DNA from 3 places in the Arthrobacter sp. G119Y2 genome. Region 3 is predicted to be linked to each of the others. Evidence: predicted binding sites of a transcription regulator. Region 3 holds the regulator's gene; each other region holds the start of a gene.
The links. Region 3 encodes LexA, which represses DNA repair genes until DNA is damaged. Its sites were predicted from a motif close to TCGAACANNTGTTCGA; they were not measured.

Region 1 (5,713 bases), on a different contig from region 3:
CCCACGACGATGCGGGAGATAGGGAAGACGGCACCGGGGACAGGGAAGACGGCCAGGACCGCAATGATGCCGTGGACGAGGATGACATTGAGGCCGCCGCAGTTGCCGGTTACGCGGGTCTGGGTGCCGGCGTCCTCGGACTGGTCCTGGGAGCCACAGCACTGTACCGGACGCGGAAACCGTAACGGTTGCGGCGTCATTTACGGTGCCTCCGGCGCTTCGTAATTGACGCTCCCCCTCCCTGAGGACAGGGTAAGGCTATGAATATGCGGTTGTGGAAGTCTTCGTCAGTATCAGCTGTGGCCATTGGTGCCGTTTTAGCTCTCGCCGGTTGCGGATCGGGCGGAGGGGAGGCAGCGTCGTCCGAGTCGCCGTCGTCGTCGTCGTCGTCGTCGTCCAGCGTCTCTCCGAGTGCGAGCGCACCGGCCAGCCCCGCAGCTTCTGATCCCGGGACGGCGGTGCCGACGCAGACTGCCGCAGCTCCGGTTCCACCAGCCGGGGCCGCTTCCTGTTCAGCCGCCGATCTCGCGGGGTCGGTAGAGGAGAACATTGGCGGCGGTGCTGCCGGCAGCGTCTATCGGACTCTGGTCCTCACCAACGTTTCAGCGGCGCCCTGCGCCGCAGCACAGGGCTATCCGGGCGTTTCCTATATCAATGCCGCCGGCCAGCCGCTGGGAGCAGCCGCTGTCCGCTCAGGCGGACCGGTCACCGGGGAACCGCTTCTTCTGGAACCGAACCAATCCGTGGTTTCTGAGCTGAAGGAAACCCGCGCGGAAAACTACGGCGAAGATTGTGTTTCCGAACAGGCAACCCAGCTGGTCGTGTATCCGCCGGACGACCTTGAGTCGCTGAACATCGACCACCAGATTCTTGCCTGCGCCAACCCGAACGTTGAGCTGCTCAGCGTCGGCCCCGTCCAGAAGCGGTAGGTTCTGCGGGCGAGGCATTCGCGGTACTCCTCCACAGGATCCTTTGTCTCGGCTGCCCCAAGGAATTGTCCACATAGAAAAGTTCTTCCAGCCATGGTCGCCTGTTTCCTGAAGAATTGATTCATGCAGACAGCGGCTGAAATGAAGGATCCCGACTTTTCGGGAGTGCTTACCTTCCTGGCGTCCGTGGGAGAAGCGTCCGAGAGAGTCCAGCACCTGAGCCGTCACGCCGTGCAAGCCAGCGCAATGATGGCCCCGGGAGAAGCAGCGGTCCTCGCGGCGGACATCGAAGCCATTTCACGGCGGGTGGAATACCTCCAGGTAGTCTGCGCAGGGGCCCTGGAGAGACACCGGGTTATCGACAGCTTCGGCGCGGTAGGTTCAGGAGGAGAAGCCCTCGGTGCAGAAGGTTCGGATGCGGTAGTTACCGGTGTGGCCAGTTCCTGTTCGGACTGTCTCCCCGCGGAGGCTTCGGGTGCAGAGCGTCCAGGTACAGGAGTTGCCGGTGTGGCCAGTTCCGGTTCGGACAGCCAAGCGTCGTCTGCACACTCTGCCGATCTATCCGGATGGAACAATACGTGGGGACAATCAGAGCCGTCCTGCGAGCTTGGGAATAGTGAAAAAGTCCGTGCTGAATTCCGGAGCACGGCAGATTACATGCGCTGCCGTCTCCGGATCAGCCGCGCCGAAGCGCAGCGGCGTCTTCGGCTGGCCGCATACCTGGTGCCCTCCAGCAGCACCAGCGGACAGATTCTCCCGCCCGATCTGCCGGTCCTCGCGGACGCTTCCGCAAGCGGACTGGTGTCCTCCGCAGCAGCAGCTATTGTCGCCAATGCCGTTGATGAAATCCGGCACCGTACAGATGCCGCGACGGGTTCAACCGTTGAGGCTGATCTCGCTTCCCTTGCTGTCCGTCAGGACACGGACTTCCTCGTCAGAGCAGCCCGCCGATGGGTGCTGCTGGTTGACCAGGACGGAGCGGAGCCAACGGTTGAGGAGCTGCGCCGCTTTCAGGGAGTGTTTCCCGGCCGAAAAAAGAACGGCCTCAATCATCTGAGCATCTATTGCACCGATGACCAGCACGAGACACTGCTGACGGTGATGAACGCAGCTGCAGGGCCTCGGATACAGCAAGCGCCCGCACCGGGGCGGGACGGCGAGGGACCGGCCCACAGCGGCGAAGGCGGCGATGTCATGGCTGCTGAAGGAAGGGTCACCAACAGTCCGGCTGGTGTCGAGGGCAGAGACGGCACACCAGCTAATCCCGACACCTTCTCCCGTTCAGATGTCCGCACGCGGCCCCAGCGACTGCTCGGCGGACTCGTTGATGCAGCGAAAACCGCCCTCGCGACAGGCGGCGTCCCTGCTTCAGGCGGTCTCCGTCCGCAGGTGCTGGTGACGATCGATTCGGCATCTCTGCTGCAGTCCTTCGATTACGGCTCCCTCCTCAAGCCGATGGACGGCCCGGAGCCGCAGCCGAAGGCCCCTGCAGGACCGGAAAACACACCGGTATCCGGATCCGCAGCGGGATACGGACAGACAGCAGGGCCCGGGCACACAGCGGGATACGGGCACACAGCAGGGCCCGGACAGCCAGCAGGGCCCGGGCACACAGCAGGCTACGGACAGCCAGCAGAGCATGGAAACGCAGTCAGACCCGGAACCTTTGCCTTCTCCGGTCCTGTTAGCGCGGCAACAGTTCGCAGGCTCGCCTGTGACGCCGAGCTGTTGCCCGTCGTACTCTCCGGTGAGGGCAGAATTCTGGACATAGGCCGTGCCCAACGAATATTCCCGCCGCATCTTCGCAAAGCCCTCCATGCCCGAGACGGCGGCTGTGCTTTTCCCGGGTGCACGATTCCAGGACCTTGGACTGAAGCCCACCACATTCGGCACTGGAACCACGGCGGACCGACCTCTACGGACAACGGAGTACTGCTCTGTTCGCATCACCACCACGAAGTACATAAGGAAAACTGGCACATCGATGTGAGGTCAGGCGTGCCGTGGTTTGTTCCGCCGGCATATGTGGATCCCGATCGAAATCCGCTACGGAACACCTTCTTCCGTGCCGGGCTGAGCTCTGGATACTCCGGTCAGGCATCCGCAACGATCCGGGTGTCGTGAACGGATCTGCAGTCCCGGATTCGGCCTCCAGCCAAACCGCCCCTTCAAGGGTCAAAAGTGTCAGGGCAGTGCGGAAGAATAGGTCGCATGACATCGGGAGCTTCGGTGCTGCAGAAGTTCACCCCCGCCACCAGAGAGTGGTTCGAGGGTGCCTTTGATGTGCCAACACCTGCTCAAACCGGAGCATGGGAAGCCATCTCTGAAGGATCGAATGCGCTGGTGGTTGCACCCACCGGTTCCGGTAAAACGCTCGCGGCCTTCCTGTGGGCGCTGGACAGTTTTATTGCCTCAGCCGCCGGCACTACCGCGGCCATAACTTCTGAAACAGATGCAGCTTTCGAAACGGCTCCAGCGTCGGAATCTGCATCAGCTCCGGCATCCCAAGCGACTCCGGCTGTCTCCAATGACGCGTCTTCCACGATCAATCCCGGCAAAACTGCCAAGACCGCCGGCCGTAAACGAAACACGGAACCGAAACGCAAAACCAAGGTTCTGTACATTTCACCGCTGAAGGCACTCGGCGTCGATGTCGAACGGAACCTGCGTTCTCCCCTCATCGGGATCACCCAAACGGCAAAACGCCTGGGCCTGTCGACACCGGCCATCACAGTTGGGGTCCGCTCCGGAGATACACCTCAAAATGAACGCCGGGCACTGCTGACCCGGCCCCCGGACATCCTGATCACCACACCCGAGTCACTGTTCCTCATGCTGACATCACGGGCACGGGAAACTCTCGCGGAAGTGGAAACGGTCATCGTCGATGAGGTGCACGCCGTTGCAGGAACCAAAAGAGGCGCACACCTCGCCGTAACCCTTGCCCGACTGGACGCAATGCTGGACAAACCCGTCCAGCGCATTGGCCTGTCTGCAACGGTGGAACCGCATGAAACGGTTGCCCGGTTCCTCGGCGGAAATGCTCCGGTCACGATCGTCGCGCCGTCTTCCACTAAATCTTGGAACCTTACCGTGACGGTTCCGGTGGAGGACATGTCGGACTTGGGCGGCACACCTCCTGCTGAAGACACGGTGGAAGGCGGATACGCCCCTCAGGCGAGCATCTGGCCGCACGTCGAGGAAAAGATCGTCGACCTCATCGAGGCCAACCGCTCCACCATAGTGTTTGCCAATTCCCGACGGTTGGCGGAACGGCTGACTGCCAGGCTAAATGAAATTCATGCCTACCGGAAAGAGGCGGCGATAGCGTCGGAAGCAGCTGCCGCTGCTGCCACGGGAACCGACGACTCCGCAGGGGCACCATTCGCGGATGGCACCACCGTCAGCACCGGTATGCGCGACTCCAGCGACACCGGTACCGATACCGATACCGGCAATCGAACCAGCAGCAGCACGGCTAATGGGGCCCCAATTGCAGGGATACCGACCGCCCGACCTCCCGCGCAACTGATGGCACAAGCCGGAGTTTCCATCCGGTACCGAGATACGGAACCTTCACCAGCAGACAGCGAGACTTTGCTGGCCCGCGCCCACCACGGGTCCGTGTCCAAAGACCAGCGCGCACTGATCGAGGACGACCTCAAATCCGGACGCCTGCGCTGCGTGGTGGCTACCAGCTCCCTCGAACTCGGTATCGACATGGGCGCCGTGGATCTGGTGATCCAGGTCGAATCCCCGCCGTCAGTGGCCAGCGGCCTGCAGCGTGTCGGACGTGCCGGGCACCAAGTGGGAGAGACCTCGCAGGGCGTCATGTTCCCGAAGCACCGCGGAGACCTGCTCAATTCCACCGTCGTTGCCGAGCGCATGCTTGCCGGACAAATCGAACCCCTTTTCATACCCGCCAATCCGCTGGACATCCTGGCCCAGCAGACAGTTGCGGCAGCAGCACTGGGTTCGATCGACGTGGAGGAATGGTTCGACGTCGTCCGCCGCTCCGCACCATTTGCGGGACTGCCGCGTTCGGCCTTCGACGCCACCTTGGATCTGCTGGCAGGCCGCTACCCTTCCGACGAGTTTGCGGAACTTCGCCCGCGGATCGTCTGGGATCGGACCGACGGCACCATTACCGGACGCCCCGGTGCGCAGCGCCTTGCAGTGACTTCCGGAGGAACCATCCCGGACCGCGGGCTCTTTGGCGTTTACCTCGTGGGTGATTCCGAAGGCAAAAACAGCAGGCGTGTCGGTGAACTCGACGAGGAAATGGTTTACGAGTCCCGGGTAGGCGATGTATTCGCCCTGGGCGCCACCAGTTGGCGCATTGAGGACATTACCCATGACCGGGTGCTGGTCTCCCCCGCCTTTGGACAGCCCGGGAAACTGCCTTTCTGGCGCGGAGACTCGCTGGGCCGGCCGGTGGAACTGGGCCGTGCGCTCGGGGCTTTCGTCCGGGAAATGTCCGGAAGCGATGATGCGAAAGCCCGGGAACGCCTGGCCGCCGTCGGGCTCGATGAGTGGGCGGCAGACAACCTCATCACGTATCTGCGTGATCAGCAGCAGGCAACGGACGTGGTGCCGAACGACCGCTCGCTGGTGGTTGAGCGTTTCCATGATGAGCTCGGAGACTGGCGGGTTGTCCTGCACAGCCCGTACGGAATGCCGGTTCATGCTCCCTGGGCTCTGGCAGTCGGAGCCCGCCTGCATCAGCGTTACGGACTGGACGGCTCGGCCATGGCGTCCGACGACGGCATCGTACTGCGGGTGCC
Region 2 (5,713 bases), on a different contig from region 3:
GCTCTCACCGGGCACCAAGGTGGAGCGGGTCACCGCCCTGTCCAAGAACATTTCCTACGCCGTTGCGTCCTCGGACGTGCGCATCCTCTCGCCCATCCCGGGCAAGAGCGCCATCGGCATCGAAATCCCGAACGCGGACAAGGAAGTTGTTGCACTGGGAGACGTGCTGCGCTCCAACGCCGCCCGCAAGACCGAACATCCCATGGTCATGGGCGTGGGCAAGGACGTGGAGGGCGGCTTCGTGGTCGCCAACCTGGCCAAGATGCCCCACCTCCTGGTGGCCGGCGCCACCGGTGCCGGTAAGTCCTCGTTCGTAAACTCCATGATCACCTCCATCCTGATGCGCTCCACCCCGGATGAGGTACGCATGGTGATGGTGGACCCCAAGCGCGTGGAACTGACCGCGTATGAAGGGGTGCCGCACCTGATCACCCCGATCATCACCAACCCGAAGAAGGCCGCCGAGGCGCTGCAGTGGGTGGTCCGCGAAATGGACACCCGCTATGACGACCTGGCCAACTTCGGCTTCAAGCACATCGATGACTTCAACAAGGCCGTCAAGCTGGGCAAGGTCATTCCGCCGGCCGGCTCCAAGCGCGTTGTCCGGGCCTATCCGTACCTGCTGGTGATCGTCGATGAGCTCGCCGACCTGATGATGGTCGCGCCGCGCGACGTCGAAGACTCCATCGTTCGCATCACCCAGCTCGCCCGCGCTGCCGGCATCCACCTGGTCCTGGCTACGCAGCGTCCCTCCGTCGACGTCGTCACCGGCCTGATCAAGGCCAACGTGCCCTCGCGCATGGCGTTCGCAACCTCCTCGGTCACCGACTCACGCGTGGTCCTGGACCAGCCCGGTGCCGAAAAACTGCTGGGCCAGGGTGACGCACTGTTCCTGCCGATGGGCGCCAACAAGCCCATCCGCGTCCAGGGTGCCTGGGTGACTGAGTCGGAAATCCACCGCGTGGTGGAGCACGTCAAGGGCCAGCTCGGTGCCGTGTACCGCGACGACGTCACGGTCACCGCACCCAAGAAGCAGATCGAAGACGATATCGGCGACGACATGGACCTGCTGCTGCAGGCCACCGAACTTGTGGTCACCACGCAGTTCGGTTCCACGTCCATGCTCCAGCGCAAGCTGCGCGTCGGTTTCGCCAAGGCGGGCCGCCTGATGGACCTGCTGGAATCCCGCGGTGTCGTCGGGCCTTCCGAGGGCTCCAAGGCCCGCGACGTCATGGTGAAGCCGGACGATCTGGCCGCCACGCTGGCCGCGATCAGCGGGGGAGAGGCAGCCAACGGGCCCGGAGCTGCCGAGACGGCGGCGCTGGCCGAGAACGCCAACGTCAACCACGGCTTCGAGCCGGAGGGGCCGGTGGACCTTGTGGCCCAGGACCTGGAGAGCCGCAAGCAGTCCACCGAGTATTACGACCGCGATGCCGAGGGTGAGGAAGACGGTTCAGAGGACGCCTGGAATCTAACCGGGCGCTGATTCGGCGTTAGGCTGGAACAGTGAGCAACTCTTCTTCCGGGAATGTCCCCGTCCTGAACATCGCCAACGTGCTGACGGTCATCAGGATCCTGATGGTTCCGCTGTTTATCTGGCTGCTCCTGTCCGACGACGGGCGGGACGGACTGTACCGCTGGCTCGCGGTGGCGACTTTTGCAGTGGCCATCTACACTGACAAGCTCGACGGCGACCTGGCCCGCAGCCGCGGCCTGATCACCGACTTCGGCAAGATCGCCGATCCCATTGCGGACAAGCTGCTGATCGGGTCGGCACTGGTGATGCTGTCCGCGCTGGGCGAGCTGTGGTGGTGGGTAACCATCGTGATCCTGGTCCGCGAAATCGGCATTACCGTTCTCCGGTTCGTCGTGATCCGCTACGGCGTGATGGCAGCCTCCCGCGGCGGCAAGCTCAAGACGGTCGTTCAGACCCTGGCCATCTTCCTTCTGCTCCTGCCGCTGACCGCATGGCTGGGCGCCTGGGCCTGGTGGATCGGCGCAGTCGTTATGGCGGCCGCCGTCGTCATCACCGTGGTGACGGGGGTGGACTACATCATCCAGGCCGTGAAGCTGCGCCGCCGGGCCCTGCAGAATCCGGGCAGCCGGTGAGTTCGGCCGGCACCGCTGATGCGCCGGCAGTGGTAGCGGCCGCAGCCGCGGCGGGGCTTACGGTTGCTACCGCCGAGTCACTCACCGCCGGCCTGGTGGCTGCCGGACTGGGAGCCGTACCCGGAGCTTCCGCGGTGCTGCTCGGCGGTGTGGTCGCGTACGCCAACTTTGTGAAGAAAAAAGTCCTGGGGGTCGACGGCGACCTGCTGGCGACTGCGGGATCCGTCGACGCCGAGGTCGCCAAGCAGATGGCCGAGGGTGCACAGCGGGTCCTGGGGGCGGATATCGGTGTTGCGACCACAGGTGCTGCAGGCCCCGAACCGCATGACGGCAAGCCTGTGGGCTGCGTGTTTATCGCGGTGGCCGCTCCGGAGCGGACCACAGTCCGGGAATTTTTCTTTTCGGGGGACAGGGCAGCCATCCGAGGGCAGGCCTGCGACGAAGCACTGTCAATGCTTGCCCGGGTCCTTAGGGACAGACGTTAATAGGGCATCAGGAACGTGCGAACGGTGCCGGGAACAAAACCCGGCGGCGCTCAGTTGTTAGTATCAGGAACCGCCAAGGTTTCCGAACTACGATCTTTAGATAGCTGCGGTGAAGCCGCAGCCGGACCATATAAGGAGCAGGACGATACAGATGGTTAAGCAACCCGTATCCGTGAACGGCGTTATTCGCTGGCGGGATGTAGGGTTGGCGGAAGATGCACGCCGGGAGCCAAAGGAGCGCAAAATGGTTGTTCTTCGTCATGAAATTGGCGACGTACTGCGCGATGTCCGTCAGCGTCAGGGTCGTACCCTGCGCGAGGTCTCGCACAGCGCGCGCGTTTCCCTTGGCTACCTCAGCGAGGTGGAGCGGGGACAGAAGGAAGCCTCGTCGGAACTTCTCTCCTCGATCTGCACCGCGCTGGATGTGCCCCTGTCTCTGATGCTTCGTGAGGTCAGCGACCGGGTGGCGAGCGCAGAAGGCATCGCCATACCCGACACCGTTCCATCCGAATTCTCGCGCGAGTTTGCCCGCGAATTTCCGGATGACATGGCGCGGGATCTGGCCCGCACACCGTAGACCTACATCGGGCACGCCGCCGCACCAGGACGGCATGCCTCCGCATGATGAAAAAGACCCCGCCGGCAACGGCGGGGTCTTTTTTCATGCGCGGGCTCATCCGGACTAATCCGCCCCCGGGCCCGTTGGCCTGCCCGGATGCCGGAGGCGGATCCGCTCAGCGTTCCCGTGCGTAGGATTCGTTGAGTTTCGTCAGCAGCGATCCCAGCTGCACCAGCTCCTCGTCATCCCAGCCATCCAGCAGCGTGCGGAAGAGATCCTTGCGTGCTGCCTGGGTGCGGGCCAGCGCCTGAGCCCCGGCCGGAGTCAGGGAAATAGCCTGCGCCCGGCCGTCCTGGGGATCGGCATGCTTCTGCACAAGGCCGAGGCTCTCGAGCATGACGATCTGCCGGCTGATGGACGGTTTGCCGATGCCTATGCTGGCCGCGATGTCGGTCAGGCGCATGGCCTGTTGCTGCTGAAGCAGCAACAGCAGGCCGTAGGCTGCCGGCTCCATGTCCGGGTGCACCTCGCGCGCCACCTTGTGCGAATTGGACCGCGCACGGCGCCACAGCACGGAGAGGGCATGCTCCAGCGTCTCGATGGCGGCTTCATGCTGCCGGGGGCGGGGGGAGGATGCCTGCTCGGTCATGGTTCCATTCTAGGGCCCGGCACCTGCCGGGCCGATGGCGGGGGTGCCGACGGCGCCACGGTCCCGGGGCGGGGGCGTCCGCCCCGGAAGGCGCCGATTTCCTCCCGGGGATGGCGGGCGCCGTTCGCCGGTGCCGCGGCCGTGAGAAGATTAAGCGATGCGACTTAGTGATTTCTGGCGGCTGATGGACGACGAGTTTGGCCCGGCCTACTCCCGGGTGCTGGCCTCCGACCTGGTGCTGGGTTCCCTCGGCGGCAAGACCGCAGCCGAGGCACTCGGCGGCGGGATTGAGCCCAAGACAGTGTGGCTTGCGGTCTGCGATGTCCAGGACGTGCCGCCCGAACGCCGCCTGGGCCGGGATATCGCCCCCAAAAAGTAGCCGGCGCGCGGAAGGGAATAACGGACACGCCGGTGTTCGGAATTCGAATATCTGTTCGGGTGCGGATATGCTCCTACACAAGGGCAAAACGACCGCCAAACTACCCCTGATATCCCCACAGCAACCCGCTCCGCTGTTTTGTCAGTGCCGCCGCATATGGTCGTAGGTGAGCAGGACACCCGGCCTTCGGGCCAAGCAAAAATCAAACAACCGAGGTGAAGAATGGCAGCAGCAGTCGACCGCGCAAAGGCTCTTGAAGCAGCGCTGGCCCAGATCGATAAGCAGTACGGCAAGGGCTCGATCATGCGGCTCGGAGACGAGGTCCGTGCTCCGGCGGAGACCATCTCCACCAGTTCGATCGCCCTTGACCTCGCCCTCGGCATCGGAGGGCTTCCCCGCGGCCGCGTGGTGGAGATCTACGGTCCTGAATCCTCGGGTAAGACCACCCTGGCGCTTCACGTAGTGGCCAACGCACAGAAGAACGGCGGCATTGCCGCGTTCATTGACGCCGAGCACGCCCTGGACCCGATTTACGCCGCCCGTCTCGGCGTCGACACGGACTCCCTCCTGGTCTCCCAGCCGGACACCGGCGAGCAGGCGCTGGAAATCATGGACATGCTGATTGGCTCCGGATCCGTTGACGTGGTCGTCATTGACTCCGTGGCAGCCCTGGTGCCCCGGGCGGAAATCGAAGGCGACATGGGCGACAGCCACGTGGGCCTTCAGGCACGGCTTATGAGCCAGGCCCTCCGGAAGATTGCCGGACGCCTGAGCCACACCAACACCACCGCCATCTTCATCAACCAGCTTCGCGAGAAGATCGGCGTCATGTTCGGCAGCCCGGAAACCACCACCGGCGGCAAGGCGCTGAAGTTCTACGCCTCCGTGCGCATCGACGTCCGACGGATTGAAACGCTCAAGGAGGGTACGGTGCCTGTCGGTAACCGCACCCGTGCCAAGATCGTCAAGAACAAGATGGCCCCGCCGTTCAAGCAGGCCGAGTTCGACATCATCTACGGCACCGGCATCTCCCGCGAGGGCGGGCTGATCGACATGGGCGTGGAGCACGGCTTCGTGAAGAAGTCCGGCGCCTGGTTCACCTACGACGGCGACCAGCTGGGCCAGGGCAAGGAGAACGCCCGCAAGTTCCTGCGGGATAATCCCGAGCTGACCGATGAACTGGAACGCCGCCTGCGCGAAAAGCTGGGCATTGACGGTCCCGCCGAAGAAGCTCCGGCCGACCCGAAGAAACTCAAGGCCGTTCCGAAGGACGCCTAGGCCGCCATGCAGCAGCACAACAGCGGGTTTCCCGGTACGGAAAGTCATTCCGGGGAACCCGTTGCCGTGCAGCCGGGGGAGCGGGAACGCGATCCCTACGGCACGGCCCGTAACATTGTCCTGCGCCAGCTGACCAGCGCACCGAAAAGCCGCCGCCAGCTCGCGGTGAAGCTGGCTGAGAAGGACATCCCCCATGACGTCATCGAAGCGGTGCTGGACCGCTTTGAGGAAGTTCAGCTTATTGATGACGCTGA
Region 3 (5,713 bases):
GGAACCGGCAAGTCGCTGGCCTACCTGGTGCCGCTGATCCACCACGCGCTGGACAGCACCAAGCCCACGCTGGTCTCCACCGCCACGCTGGCGCTGCAGTCCCAGATTGTGGGCCGGGACCTGCCGCGCCTGCTCAAGACGCTCAAGCCCAAGCTGCCGCGCGAGGTCGACGTCGCGCTGCTCAAGGGCCGCAGCAACTACGTCTGCCTGCACAAGACCGGCGGGGGATTCCCGGAAGAGGAGGATCCCGCCGGTGCTCTGTTTACGCTCGGCGAAGACCGCGCCGTGGGCCATCCCGCACCCTCGCCCACCTCGGCGATGGGACGGGAAGTGGTGCGGCTGCGTGAATGGGCCGAGGAGACCGACACCGGAGACCGCGACGACCTTGTTCCGGGCGTGAGCGACAAAGCCTGGCGCCAGGTTTCAGTGACGTCCATGGAGTGCCTGGGCGCCCAGAAATGCCCGATGGCCGCCGAGTGCTTCAGTGAACGCGCCCGTGCCCAGGCTGCGGTGGCCGACGTCGTCATCACCAACCACGCGATGCTGGCCATCGCCGCGTTCGAGGGTCTGGCTGTGCTGCCGGACTATGACGTGGTGGTCATCGACGAGGCCCATGAGCTGCAGGACCGGGTGACCGGCGCCGTCACCGGCCAGCTCTCCGGAACCGTAATTTCCGCCGCTGTCACCGCGGCGCGCAAGCACACCTCCGCCAGCGTCGAAGAACTGGCCCAGGCCGGGCGCGCCTTCGACAAGTCCCTGGAAGGCATTCCGTCCGGGCTGCTGGCCAGCGGGCTGAACGAGGAACAGGAACAGGCGGTGGGCCGCGTCCGCGAGGCCTGCCGGGTGGCCCTGTCCGATTCCAAGCCGGAGCCCGGGGAAACGGCCGACGGCGGGCGCCAGACCGCCAGGTCCCGCCTCATGGCCGTGCTGGGCATCTGTGAGCGGCTCGTTTCCGCCCCCGATGCCGGGGAAGTGATCTGGGCGTCACGGCCCAGCTCCTTCTCGCCGTCGGGCGGCTACTCCCCGCCGGATGAGACCGCTCCGGCCACCCTGAACGTTGCGCCGCTGTCGGTGGCCGGGAGGCTGCGTGAAGGACTCTTTGACGGCCACACGGTGGTTTTGACCTCGGCAACCCTGGCCATCGGTTCCGAGTTCGGTCCGGTGGCCGGCGCGCTGGGGCTCCTGGGCCCCGGGGCACCCTCCTGGACGGGCACCGACGTCGGCAGCCCCTTCGACTATCCGCGCCAGGGTGTGCTGTACGTGGCCAAGGATCTGCCCAAGCCCGAACGGGGCACCTCCGAGGCGCAGCTGGACGAAATCGAGGCGCTGCTGAAAGCATCCAACGGCGGGGCGCTGGGACTGTTTTCCTCACGCCGGGCCGCCGAAGACGCGGCCGACGCAATGCGGACCAGGGTGGATTTTCCGATCCTGTGCCAGGGGGAGTCCTCGATGTCCTCGCTCGTCAAGCAGTTCTCCGAGGAGCCCGACACCTGCCTGTTCGGCACCATGTCGCTCTGGCAGGGCGTTGACGTGCCGGGAACCGCCTGCCGTCTGGTGCTCATTGACCGGATCCCGTTCCCGCGTCCGGACGACCCGCTCATGACGGCCCGCACCCGCGCGGTGGCCAAAGCCGGCGGGAACGGGTTCATGTCGGTGGCTGCAACGCATGCCGCAGTCCGGCTGGCGCAGGGGGCCGGGCGGCTGATCCGCGCCGCCGGAGACCGCGGAGTGGTGGCCATCCTGGACTCCCGGATGGCCACTGCCCGCTACGGCAGTTTCCTGCGGGCCGCTCTGCCGCCGTTCTGGTCCACGACGGACCGTTCCGTGGTCCTGTCGGTGCTGGGCCGCCTGGCCGAGCAGTCTGCGGCGCAGGAGAAGGTTCCCGGAGCCCGGAAGTAGAACAGAAGACAAGCAAAAGGGCGGCCGGAAAGAATCCGGCCGCCCTTTTGTGTGCGTCGTCTGGCGTGTGTCGGGCTAGAGGGAGCGCATGACCGAGACGACTTTGCCCATGATGACGGCGTGGTCGCCCACGATGGGCTCGTAGCGGGTGTTCTGCGGCAGCAGCCAGGTGTGGCCGTTGCGCTGGCGGAACGTTTTGACCGTGGCCTCGTCGTCCAGCAGGGCGGCTACGATGTCGCCGTTCTCGGCTGTGGGCTGGCGGCGTACCACCACCCAGTCACCGTCGCAGATGGCGGCGTCCACCATGGAATCACCCGAGACCCGGAGCATGAAGAGGTCACCGTGTCCCACGAGCTGGCGCGGCAGCGGCATGATGTCCTCAACCACTTGCTCGGCCAGGATGGGCCCGCCGGCAGCGATCCGGCCGACCAGGGGAACCATGGCAGTGTCCACGGAGGTGGAGAGCTCGGTGACCGTGGCCAGGCCCGCGGAGGCGACCTCACCCTCGGCGGAGCGGCCGCCTGCACTGCCGGAGCCGCCTGCGGCCGGGAGCGCCGGCTCGGTGCGGCGTGGGCTGTCCGAAGGCTCCCCGTCGGCGCCGGGGGAAGTCGGCTGTCCGTCGCGCAGCATCAGCGGAATGAGGATTTCCATGGCGCGGGGGCGTTTGGGGTCGCGGCGGATGTAGCCGAGCTTCTCCAGCTGCATGAGCTGGTGGGTCACGCTGGACAGACTCGCCAGACCCACGGTGTCCCCGATTTCCCGCATGGTGGGCGGGTACCCGTTGGTGCTCACGGACCGCTGGATCATCTCAAGGACGGTTTTCTGCCGCGGAGTGAGGCCTTTCGCGCGCGCACGGGTGCCGGTCGCAGCTGGCTGATTGGTGCTGTCTTCGGAAGCAGTCCTGCGGGCCACGTGGGGTTCCCTTCGGGTCAGCTGGTCCGGGCGGTGCCGGAGCTGGTCGGGCGGATGTCTGGGCCGGAACGCTGTGCAAGCCGTGCCGGCGGGAATGTCAGAGGCAGCTGATTCAGTGGTCCTGTTCGAACCGTTCCGGGGCCCGCGCCCCGCACCGGCCCGGTGTGAACCGCCGAACCCTCTTCCTCTGGACTCAACGCTAGGCGAGGGGAGCGGCCTTTTCAAACATTTGTTCGAGCGAGTCTCGACTTTATTAGTAGATAGGTGCTAGAAATGAGTTCACAACCTTCGAACATAGTTTCGAAATCTTCACTCCGCACCGCTTTCACTTATTCGAATACAGCTTCGGCTCTGCCGTTGCTGCTCTCGAACCGGAAAGGTATTTCCATGCCAGCCCACGCATTATCCACACTGTCCCGGACCTCTGCCCCCTTCGCCCAGGCTCCGGCCCGGCCCGCAGCCGGGCCGGAAGCTGTTTCGCCCGCCGCAGCCTCCGGAGACCAGGCTCCGGCGGCCCGGCTCCGGCTCACGCGGCGGGGCCGGCTGGTGTTTATCGGCTTGCCGCTGATGCTCACGGCCGCTGCCGCGCTAACCGTGCTGGGCTTCTTCACCGCCCCGGCCGTCGCCTCGAACGGCGGGCCGGACGTCACGCGGACCCTTCAGGTGAGCGTCACTCCCGGTGACTCCCTCTGGGCCCTGGCCGAGGAATTCGCCCCGGAACGCGACCCCCGGGATGTGGTCGCCGACATCATGGAACTGAACAACCTGCCCAGCGAGCGCGTGCCGGCCGGAGTGCAGCTGTTCATTCCGGTCCAGTCCTGAATCCCGGGTCCGTTCCAAGCACAACTCAGAACGTAACAACCCGCTGCTGCGACACGGGGATTCTTCCCGCCCCGCCTTGGAGTCTTAAGCTGTAGTGGTGACTGAACAGCTGGAGAGACTGAACCGACTTCCCCTGCGCGATGACCTTCGCGGACTTGCGCCTTACGGTGCTCCGCAGCTTGACGTGCCCATCCTGCTCAACGTCAACGAGAACACGCACGGGTTGCCCGAGCAGGTGCGGAAGGCCATCGCCGCCTCCGTTGACCGGGCCGTGGCAGGCCTGAACCGCTACCCGGACCGCGAGTTCACCGAACTCCGGGAGCGCCTCGCCGCATATCTCGGCCACGGCCTGGGTACGGAAAACATCTGGGCGGGCAACGGCTCAAACGAGGTCCTTCAGCAGATCCTCCAGGCCTTCGGCGGCCCCGGACGGACAGCTATGAGCTTCCCGCCCACCTATTCCATGTATCCGCTGCTGGCCAGCGGCACCGGCACCCGCTACGTCACGGGCCTGCGCAGCGAGGACTTCACCCTCACGGCAGACGCCGCAGCGGACCAGGTCCGCGAGCAGGCTCCGAACATTGTCTTCCTCTGCACGCCCAACAACCCCACCGGCACGGCGCTCTCGCTTGATGTCATCGAAGCCGTCTATGAAGCCGGCGCTGCCTCGCAGGCGATCGTGATCGTGGATGAGGCCTACGCCGAGTTCTTCCACGCCGGAACCCCCAGTGCCCTGCAGCTGCTGCCCGGACGTGAGCGCCTCATCGTGTCCCGGACGATGAGCAAGGCCTTCGCGCTGGCCGGAGCGCGGGTGGGCTATATGGCGGCAGCTCCCGAAGTCACCGATGCGCTGCGCCTGGTGAGGCTGCCGTACCACCTCTCCGCCGTCACGCAGGCCACCGCCAACGCGGCCCTTGAGCACGCCGACGCCCTGCTCGCCAACGTCGAAGCCATCAAGGTCCAGCGGGACCGCATCGTCGCCGAGCTGCTGACCCTCGGCCTGAAGCCGGCGCCCTCGGACGCCAACTTTGTCTTCTTCGGCGGGCTGGAGGATCCGCGCGCAGTGTGGGAGGGCCTGCTGGAAGCGGGAGTGCTGGTGCGCGACGTCGGCATCACCGGCCACCTGCGCGTCACCGCCGGCACGGAAGCTGAAACCAGCGCCTTCCTGACCCGGCTGCGCGAGCTGCTGGCTGCCGGCGTCCGCTAACGCACCCGGGCGCAGCCACTAAACTGTTAGCAGAGACCACCTTCTTTCAAAGGAAAACCATGACCGTGGAGACCACCACCGGCCGCACCGCACGCCTGGAACGGGTGACCAGCGAATCCTCAGTGGTCGTTCAGCTGGATCTGGACGGAACCGGCCAGTCGGATATCAGCACGTCCGTGCCGTTCTACGACCACATGCTGACGGCGCTGGCCAAGCACTCCCTGATCGACCTCACGGTCCAGGCCACCGGCGACACCCACATCGATGTCCACCACACCGTGGAGGACATCGCCATCAGCATCGGCGAGGCACTCAAGACCGCGCTCGGAAACAAGGCCGGCATCCGCCGCTTCGGCGAAGCCACGGTTCCGCTCGACGAGGCCCTCGCCAACGCCGTCGTCGACATCTCCGGACGCCCCTACCTCGTGCACTCGGGCGAGCCGGCGGGCCAGGAATACCATCTGATCGGCGGGCACTTCACCGGATCGCTGACCCGGCACGTCTTTGAGGCCATCACGCTCCACGCCCAGATCTGCCTGCACATGACGGTGCTCGGCGGCCGGGACCCGCACCACATCGTGGAGGCCCAGTTCAAGGCCTTCGCCCGCGCTCTGCGCGCAGCCGTGGAACCGGATCCCCGGGTTGAGGGCATCCCCTCCACGAAGGGAGCACTGTGACCGCCCGCAACGTCACCGTCCTGGACTACGGTTCCGGCAACATCCGCTCGGCCGTCCGTGCCCTGGAACACGTCGGTGCCACCGTCACCCTGAGCGCCAAATCCGACGACGTACTGAACGCCGACGGACTGCTGGTGCCCGGAGTCGGCGCCTTCGCCGCTGTCATGCAGGGGTTGAAGGACGTTGATGCCCTGCG

Region 1: WKB88_RS18255 (DUF222 domain-containing protein) is a predicted target of LexA. The motif match lies at 1,004-1,019, and genes of this name have one in related genera.
Region 2: recA (recombinase RecA) is a predicted target of LexA. The motif match lies at 4,225-4,240, and genes of this name have one in related genera.

What each region holds. Positions count from the first base shown of each region.
Region 1 covers NZ_JBBPFS010000007.1:95,425-101,137, reverse strand. Annotated here, with positions in the region: gene WKB88_RS15270 (YcnI family copper-binding membrane protein) at 1-185, shown strand, start outside; gene WKB88_RS15265 (DUF4232 domain-containing protein) at 267-929, shown strand; gene WKB88_RS18255 (DUF222 domain-containing protein) at 1,053-3,053, shown strand; gene WKB88_RS15250 (DNA glycosylase AlkZ-like family protein) at 3,141-5,713, shown strand, end outside.
Region 2 covers NZ_JBBPFS010000003.1:2,681-8,393, reverse strand. Annotated here, with positions in the region: gene WKB88_RS06650 (FtsK/SpoIIIE family DNA translocase) at 1-1,486, shown strand, start outside; gene pgsA (CDP-diacylglycerol--glycerol-3-phosphate 3-phosphatidyltransferase) at 1,507-2,109, shown strand; gene WKB88_RS06640 (CinA family protein) at 2,106-2,594, shown strand; gene WKB88_RS06635 (helix-turn-helix domain-containing protein) at 2,746-3,171, shown strand; gene WKB88_RS06630 (MarR family winged helix-turn-helix transcriptional regulator) at 3,329-3,802, opposite strand; gene WKB88_RS06625 (DUF3046 domain-containing protein) at 3,960-4,181, shown strand; gene recA (recombinase RecA) at 4,404-5,459, shown strand; gene WKB88_RS06615 (regulatory protein RecX) at 5,466-5,713, shown strand, end outside.
Region 3 covers NZ_JBBPFS010000011.1:46,080-51,792, reverse strand. Annotated here, with positions in the region: gene WKB88_RS17695 (ATP-dependent DNA helicase) at 1-1,899, shown strand, start outside; gene lexA (transcriptional repressor LexA) at 1,975-2,811, opposite strand; gene WKB88_RS17685 (LysM peptidoglycan-binding domain-containing protein) at 3,199-3,633, shown strand; gene WKB88_RS17680 (histidinol-phosphate transaminase) at 3,731-4,840, shown strand; gene hisB (imidazoleglycerol-phosphate dehydratase HisB) at 4,900-5,517, shown strand; gene hisH (imidazole glycerol phosphate synthase subunit HisH) at 5,514-5,713, shown strand, end outside.